DNA from 2 places in the Frankia sp. CcI156 genome. Region 1 is predicted to be linked to the other one. Evidence: predicted binding sites of a transcription regulator. Region 1 holds the regulator's gene; the other holds the start of a gene.

The links. The regulator LexA, encoded in region 1, represses DNA repair genes until DNA is damaged. The targets are predictions, from matches to a motif close to CGAACNNNNGTTCG.
Region 2: dnaB (replicative DNA helicase) is a predicted target of LexA. The motif match lies at 1,358-1,371, and genes of this name have one in related genera.

The regions. Positions count from the first base shown of each region.
Region 1 covers NZ_MOMD01000023.1:24,535-28,730, reverse strand. Annotated here, with positions in the region: gene nrdR (transcriptional regulator NrdR) at 1-513, opposite strand, end outside; gene CcI156_RS10740 (LysM peptidoglycan-binding domain-containing protein) at 843-1,217, opposite strand; gene lexA (transcriptional repressor LexA) at 1,522-2,292, shown strand; gene hflX (GTPase HflX) at 2,358-3,818, opposite strand.
Region 2 covers NZ_MOMD01000018.1:21,977-25,143, forward strand. Annotated here, with positions in the region: gene CcI156_RS08920 (single-stranded DNA-binding protein) at 1-53, shown strand, start outside; gene rpsR (30S ribosomal protein S18) at 104-340, shown strand; gene rplI (50S ribosomal protein L9) at 350-796, shown strand; gene dnaB (replicative DNA helicase) at 1,407-2,765, shown strand; gene CcI156_RS08940 (antibiotic biosynthesis monooxygenase) at 2,932-3,167, shown strand, end outside.

The DNA of each region.
Region 1 (4,196 bases):
CGGCGAGACATCGACGGCGCCACGCGGGACCGGTCGTGCTGGTCCATCCCGCGTGGTGGGAGGTCCGGCGGCCTCGGAGCGCAACGCGGCGATCGCGGACTCGAAGTCAGTCAACGACTCGAAGGCCAGGTACACCGAGGCGAAGCGGAGATAAGCCACCTCGTCGAGCTCACGGAGCGGACCGAGGATCGCCCGGCCGATCGCCTCCGCGGGCACCTCCGCCGACCCCGACGAGCGGACGGCGTCCTCTACCCGCTGCGCCAGAAGCGCGAGATCATCATCCCGCACCGGCCGGCCCTGGCAGGCCTTGCGGACACCGGCGATGACCTTGGCCCGGCTGAACGGCTCGGCCGCCCCACTGCGCTTGCGAACCTGAAGGGACGCCTCCTCCATCGTAGTGAACCGGCGACCGCAGGACAGGCAGGACCGCCTGCGGCGGATCGCCGAACCCTCCTCGGCCTCCCGACTGTCAACGACGCGACTGTCCGGATGCCGGCAGAACGGGCACCGCACGCGCTACGCCTCCTTCGCCCGCGCCGGAGCCGACCGCCCCGGACCGGGGATGAGGGACACCGTTGAGGACCCGGCATCCACGCCGGACAGACCACCTTGTGGATGGACCGCCAGCTCCCCGCGGAAGACCTGTGGAACAACCTGTGGATGACTTACACCCCGGTAAGCACCAGATGTTGTGTCCAAGGTAGCGCACGGCCCCAGAGATGAGGACAGCACCCCCGTATGGTCCGTGTGGTCCGCATCGCACGTGGCACCGCACGTGGACGAAAGACGACGGTGCGCGAGAACCCTGCGCCGAGACACTCGTGGACCCGGGAAGCCGGGCGTCAGGGAAGGAGTAACGACTGGCCCGGGGCGATCAGTGGTGACCGCAGGTGGTTCAGCCGCATCAGCCGGTCCACCATGACCCGGGTGTCGGCGCTCTCGTCGAGCGCCACTGCCACCTCCCACAGCGTCTCCCCCGGCATGACCAGATGGTGCCGCGGCGCCTCCGCGGTATCCGGCCCGGCAATCGACACCCCAGGCATGATCATGATTGCTACCGCCACGACGACCGCCACGACGATCGATACCACCACCACCCGACCCCGCCGGGTCAGCCGGAGCGGCGGGGGTGCGGGCGGGCGACCCGGCGGCCGATGACCCACCCGGTCCCTGGCCATCGACAGGTCGACGACCCGCGCCCTGTGTGCGGATCCCACGGCACCCTCCCGTTCCGACGACACCGAACACCGAAGATCGAACCTTCGTTCGATCGAACGCGTGGTCGATTGTCGCATCGGGAACCGGAAACCGCCAGGGACACGCTCGAACAGACGTTTGAGATTCTGCGACCCGCCGGTTACCGTCGAGTCGGTCGGGTGTGAACCGGGCGGTTTCCCCCGGTCACGGACGGCGGCGAGTCGGTGGGTGACCGCTTCCGGAGCGGGACGGTCCGCCGTGCGGTCGCCGGCCGGCCGGTGGCCGCACGGCGGAAGAAAAACGCGACGAGGAGAGCGGTAAGCGATGACTAGCCAAGGCAGGGGTACGCGCCGGGGCGGAACCCGCGGCAACGTGCGAGCCTTTCCCGAAGGCCCCACGGACGCGGGCCTGACCCCCCGGCAGCGCAGGGTGCTGGAGGTCATCCGGGCCGCGGTGGAGCGGCGCGGATATCCGCCCAGCGTGCGGGAGATCGGTGAGGCGGTCGGCCTCACCAGCACCAGTAGTGTGGCTCACCAGCTCAAGGTGCTCGAGGAGAAGGGCTACCTGCGGCGGGACCCGAACCGCCCGAGAGCGATGGAGGTGCTGACCGTCGAGCACCCCCGGCAACGCGCGGATGTGGGCGCGGGCGCGACGACGGTGGCGGGCACGATTCCCATCGTCGGTGAGGCGGCGCCGGGCACCACCGAAGGAAGCAAGTCGGACGCGGCCTACGTGCCGGTGCTGGGCCGGATCGCCGCCGGTGGCCCGATCCTGGCCGAGCAGGCGGTCGAGGACGTCTTCCCGCTACCCAGGGAGATCGTCGGCGAGGGCACTCTGTTCCTGCTCCGGGTCGTCGGCGACTCGATGATCAACGCGGCGATCTGCGACGGTGACTGGGTGGTCGTCCGCCAGCAGCCGGTCGCGGACAACGGGGAGATCGTCGCCGCAATGATCGACGGGGAGGCGACGGTCAAGCGTCTGCGGGTTCGGGACGGCAAGATCTGGCTACATCCGGAGAACTCGGCCTTCGCCGACATCCCCGGTGAGGATGCGACCATCCTCGGCCGGATCGTGGCTGTGCTCCGCAGGGTTTGATGTGGATCGGCCGGCCGCCCGGCGGGCGGCCGGCCGGGTTGCCTCGCGTCTGATCGCTCCTGGGCTCAGGCCCGGTAGGCGTGCAGCTCCGCCGCGAGTCCCGAGGAAACCCGGGCGGACAGCCGGGTACCGGTCTCGGTGTGCTCCATCGTGAGCACCTCGCCGTTCGCGTGCACCCGGGAGACCAAGTCGCCCCGGGTGTAGGGCACGAGCACGCGCATCTCCACGTCGGGATGCGGCACCCGGGCACAGAGCGCGTCGACCAGCGCGGCCAGCCCCTCGCCCGTGCGTGCCGAGACGAACACGGCGTCCGGGGCGAGCTGGCGCAACCCCGCGACGACCGTCGGCTCCACGGCGTCCACCTTGTTGACGACGATCAGCTCGGGAACGCCGCCCGCGTCGATGTCGTTGAGAACCTCGCGCACGGCGGAGATCTGCGCGGCCGGCTCCGGCGATGATCCGTCCACAACGTGCAGGATGAGATCGGCATCGGCGACCTCTTCCAGCGTCGAGCGGAACGCCTCGACGATCTGATGCGGCAGATGCCGGACGAATCCGACGGTGTCGGTCAGGGTGAAGGCCCGGCCGTCCGGCAGGGTCGCCCGCCGCACGGTCGGATCAAGGGTGGCGAACAGCGCGTCCTCGACCAGGACAKCCGCGCCGGTCAGCCGGTTGAGCAGCGACGACTTACCGGCGTTGGTGTAACCGGCGATCGCCACGCTGGGGACCTCACCCCGCCGCCGGGCGGAACGCTTGGTCTCCCGCACGGTCGTCATCGCGGCGAGCTCGCGGCGCAACCGCGCCATCCTGGCCCGCAGCCGCCGACGATCGGTCTCGATCTTCGTCTCACCGGGACCACGGGTACCGATGGGCGCCCGGCCGCCGCCACTGGCCGCGGCCCGCGACATCGACTCACCCCACCCACGCAGCCGGGGCAGCATGTACTGCAACTGCGCGAGCTCGACCTGGGCCTTGCCCTCGCGAGAGGTCGCGTGCTGGGCGAAGATGTCCAGGATGAGGGCCGTCCGGTCGATGACCTTTACTTTGACGACCTCCTCCAGCTGCCGCAGCTGACCCGGGGTGAGCTCGCCATCGCAGACCACCGTGTCCGCGCCGGTCGCCGCGACGACCTCGGCGAGCTCGCGGGCCTTGCCCGAACCGACGTAAGTCGCGGCATCCGGCCGGTCGCGACGCTGCACGAGCGCGTCGAGCACCACCGAACCGGCGGTCGTGGCGAGCGCCGCGAGCTCCGCCATGGAGCTCTCGGCCGACCGCGGGGAACCCGACGTCCATACGCCGATGAGGACGACACGCTCCAGCCGCAGCTGCCGGTACTCGACCTCGGTGACGTCGTCGAGCTCGGTGGCGAGACCGGGAACCCGCCGCAACGCGGCGCGATCCTCCAGGTCGAAACCGTCCCCAGAATCGTCGAAGAAGTTCGGCAGGTAAGACGAATCGGCTTCGGTCAGCTTGATGAGGGATCTGTCGAGAGTGGACGCATCGAAGGCGTCAGCAGGAAGTGTCATACCATCCGTTCTCAACGCGGCCCGCTACCGCACCATTCCGCGATCATTCCGTGCCGCTTGCTCCGGCCGGGCCCCACGACCCGGTGGCCCGAGGAGGATCCGCCGGACCGGAAGACCCTGCCGCACTCGTGGCGCGCCTCCCCCTCGTTTCCCGGCGAATCCCGTCGCCAACCAGGGTCCCACGTCACCACGTCGATCGCGAACCGTTTTGCCGCCCCGCCGACGTAGCCTCTGCGACGTGTACCACGAGTACCACGAAAGACGGGCCCACCGCCTCGCCGCGACGATCTGGGACAGCTCGGGCCGCCCGACTCCCCCTGGACACCCCCCGGACACCACGCGGACGACGGCGGACCGGCATCCGGACCGCACCGGACC
Region 2 (3,167 bases), on a different contig from region 1:
ATGACCCCTGGTCGCAACCGGCCGGCGGCTACTCCGACGAGCCACCGTTTTGAGCGGCCGGTCGTCGTCCTCGCGAACGACACAACGAGGTAGGAGCACACCCATGGCCAAGGCGGCCGTGCGCAAGCCCAAGAAGAAGGTTTGCGTTTTCTGCAAGGACAAGGTCGACTACATCGACTTCAAGGACACTTCGCTGCTGCGCAAGTACATCTCCGACCGGGGTAAGATCCGGGCCCGTCGGGTGAGCGGTAACTGCAGCCAGCACCAGCGCGACGTGGCGACGGCGGTGAAGAACAGCCGCGAGATGGCGCTGCTGCCCTACACCGCCTCGGCCCGGTAGGGGGTGGCAATGAAGCTCATCCTGACCCAGGAGGTCCCCGGTCTCGGCAGTCCGGGTGACATCGTGGAGGTCGCGAACGGGTACGGGCGTAACTACCTCGTGCCCCGCCGGTACGCGATCCTCGCGACCAAGGGCGCGGAGCGTCAGGTCGAGCAGATCAAGCGGGCCCGGTCGGCCCGCGCGGTTCGCGATCTCGGGCACGCTCAGGAGATCGCCGGTCAGCTCGGTGGCCTCAAGGTCGAGCTGACCAGCCGGGCGGGCAAGGAAGGCCGCCTGTTCGGTTCCGTGACGGCGGCCGATGTGGTGGAGGCGGTGACCGCCGCGGGTGGCCCCGAGCTCGACCGGCGCCGCGTCGAGCTCACCACGCCGATCAAGTCCCTGGGCGCCTACACCGTCGCCGTGCATCTGCATCCCGAGGTGACCGCGACCGTGAAGCTCCAGGTCACGCAGGCCTGATCAGGTCTGACCAGGGCAGGGCGGGCCTGATCGCGGCCGGATGGGCCCGAGGTCAGGCGGGTCTGACGGGGTGGCATCCGCCGTTTCTCCCGCTGTACCGCCGCGCTCGCTGTACGGGCTCCCCTGGCCGACCGTCTCAGGTGGTCGGCCAGGGGAGTTCGTTGTGTGTGGGGCAAGGGGCGACGACCAGATCCGAAACTTTTTCTCATCCACAGGGCACTCGGGATGCAGGCGCCTGCCAGCTAGGTTTCGTCGAGGTTGTGGTCTCGGGTGTCCACAGGTTTCCGATTTCCGTCCCGATGTCCTCCCCAGGTTTCGGCCGGTTGCCCACAGCTTTTCCACAAGGGCCTGTGGATAACTTTTTGGTGGGTGTGCCCGCCGGTCCGTAAGGTCGGACCCTCCAGGCCGAGGAAGGTACTTCTAGCCTGATCGGGCCAGGCCTCCTTCGGTGACGCGGGCGGCGCCCGGCGAGAGGCTCACCGGGCGCCGCCCGTTCGGTCCCTGCTGGAAGCCCCGGCCGGTCGGGGGCGGAGCGGTCGTTGACAGCGGTTCCGATCTGTACGAACATACGTTCGAATACGGGTCTACGGGAGTCCCGGGAGGGTGCGTCGTGAGCGTCACCGAGATCTCGCGTGGTTCCGGTGGGAGTGCAGAGTTCGACCGGACTCCCCCGCACGACCTGCCCGCTGAGCAGAGTGTGCTCGGCGGCATGCTGCTGTCGAAAGACGCCATCGCCGACGTCGTCGAGGTCCTGCGGACGGGTGACTTTTACCGTCCCGCGCACGGCCTCGTGTACGAGGTCATCGGCGATCTCTACGGCCGGGGGGAGCCTGCGGACGTCATCAGCGTCGCCGCCGAGCTCAGCCGCCGAGATCTGCTCGAACGGGTGGGCGGTCCGGCCTACATGCACACCCTCATCTCGAGCGTGCCCACTGCGGCCAACGCCGGGTACTACGCCCGTATCGTCGCGGAGAAGGCGGTCCTGCGCCGCCTCGCGGAGGCCGGCACCCGCATCGTGCAGCTCGCCTACGGCGCGGCTCCGGACGTCAGCGACGTCGTCGACCGCGCCCAGGCGGCCGTGTACGAGGTGACCGAGCGCCGGACGAACGAGGACTACCTGCCGCTGGGGGAGCTGCTCAACCCGGCGTTGGAGGAGATCGAGTCCATCCAGGGGCACGACGGTTCGCTGACCGGGGTGCCCACCGGTTTCGTCGACCTCGACGAGCTGACCAACGGCCTGCACGGCGGCCAGCTGTGGATCGTCGCGGCCAGGCCGGCCGTGGGCAAGTCGACCCTCGGCCTGGACTTCGCCCGGGCGGCGTCGATCAAGAACGGGATGGCGTCGGTCATCTTTTCGCTGGAGATGAGCCGCATGGAGATCACCATGCGGCTGTTGTCCGCCGAGGCGCGGGTGTCCCTGCAGAACATCCGCACGGGCCGGCTCACCGACGACGACTGGGGTCGCCTGGCCCGCCGGATAGGCGAGGTCGCGGAGGCCCCGCTGTTCATCGACGACAGCCCGCACCTGACGATGATGGAGGTCCGGGCGAAGGCCCGGCGGTTGAAGCAGCGTAACGAGCTGCGTCTGGTGATCCTCGACTACCTGCAGCTGATGTCGTCGCCCAAGAAGGTGGAGAACCGTCAGCAGGAGGTCAGCGAGATCTCGCGGTCGCTGAAGCTGCTCGCCAAGGAGCTCGACGTTCCGGTGGTCGCCATCTCCCAGCTCAACCGCGCCTCCGAGCAGCGGGCCGACAAGCGTCCCCAGGTCTCCGACCTGCGCGAGTCCGGAAGCCTGGAGCAGGACGCCGACGCGGTGATCCTGCTGTACCGGGAGGACACGGTCGAGAAGGAGTCGGCGCGCGCCGGCGAGGCGGACCTCATCATCGCCAAGCACCGCAACGGGCCGACTGGCACCGTCACCGTCGCCTTCCAGGGTCATTACTCACGGTTCGTCGACATGGCGAACTGAATTCTCGGCCCGGGAGCGGGACGAGGCCCACGGGTGGAGAGCGTCAGCGGCCCGCCAGCGGCCCGGGTGGGTGCCCGGGTGTGTTTGGCGTGGTCATGGTTCATGTTGGCGGACCGCAGATCTCCCGATGCTGCCAGACTGGGCGGTATGAGTTTCAGGATCATCCATGGCGAGTGAGAGGCGGGACGGCGGGCGGCCCGCCGGGGCGGTCCTCGAAGTTGCCCGGTTCGACATCAAACCGGGCAGCGAGGACGATTTCGTCGCCGCGTATCACGGGGTGCGTGCGGAGCTCGTCGGCACGCCGGGCTGTCGTTCCGCGCGGATGACCCGCGGGGTCGAGTCACCGTCGAGTTTCGTGCTGCTCGTCGAGTGGGACAGCCTGGACGCCCATCTGACGAACTT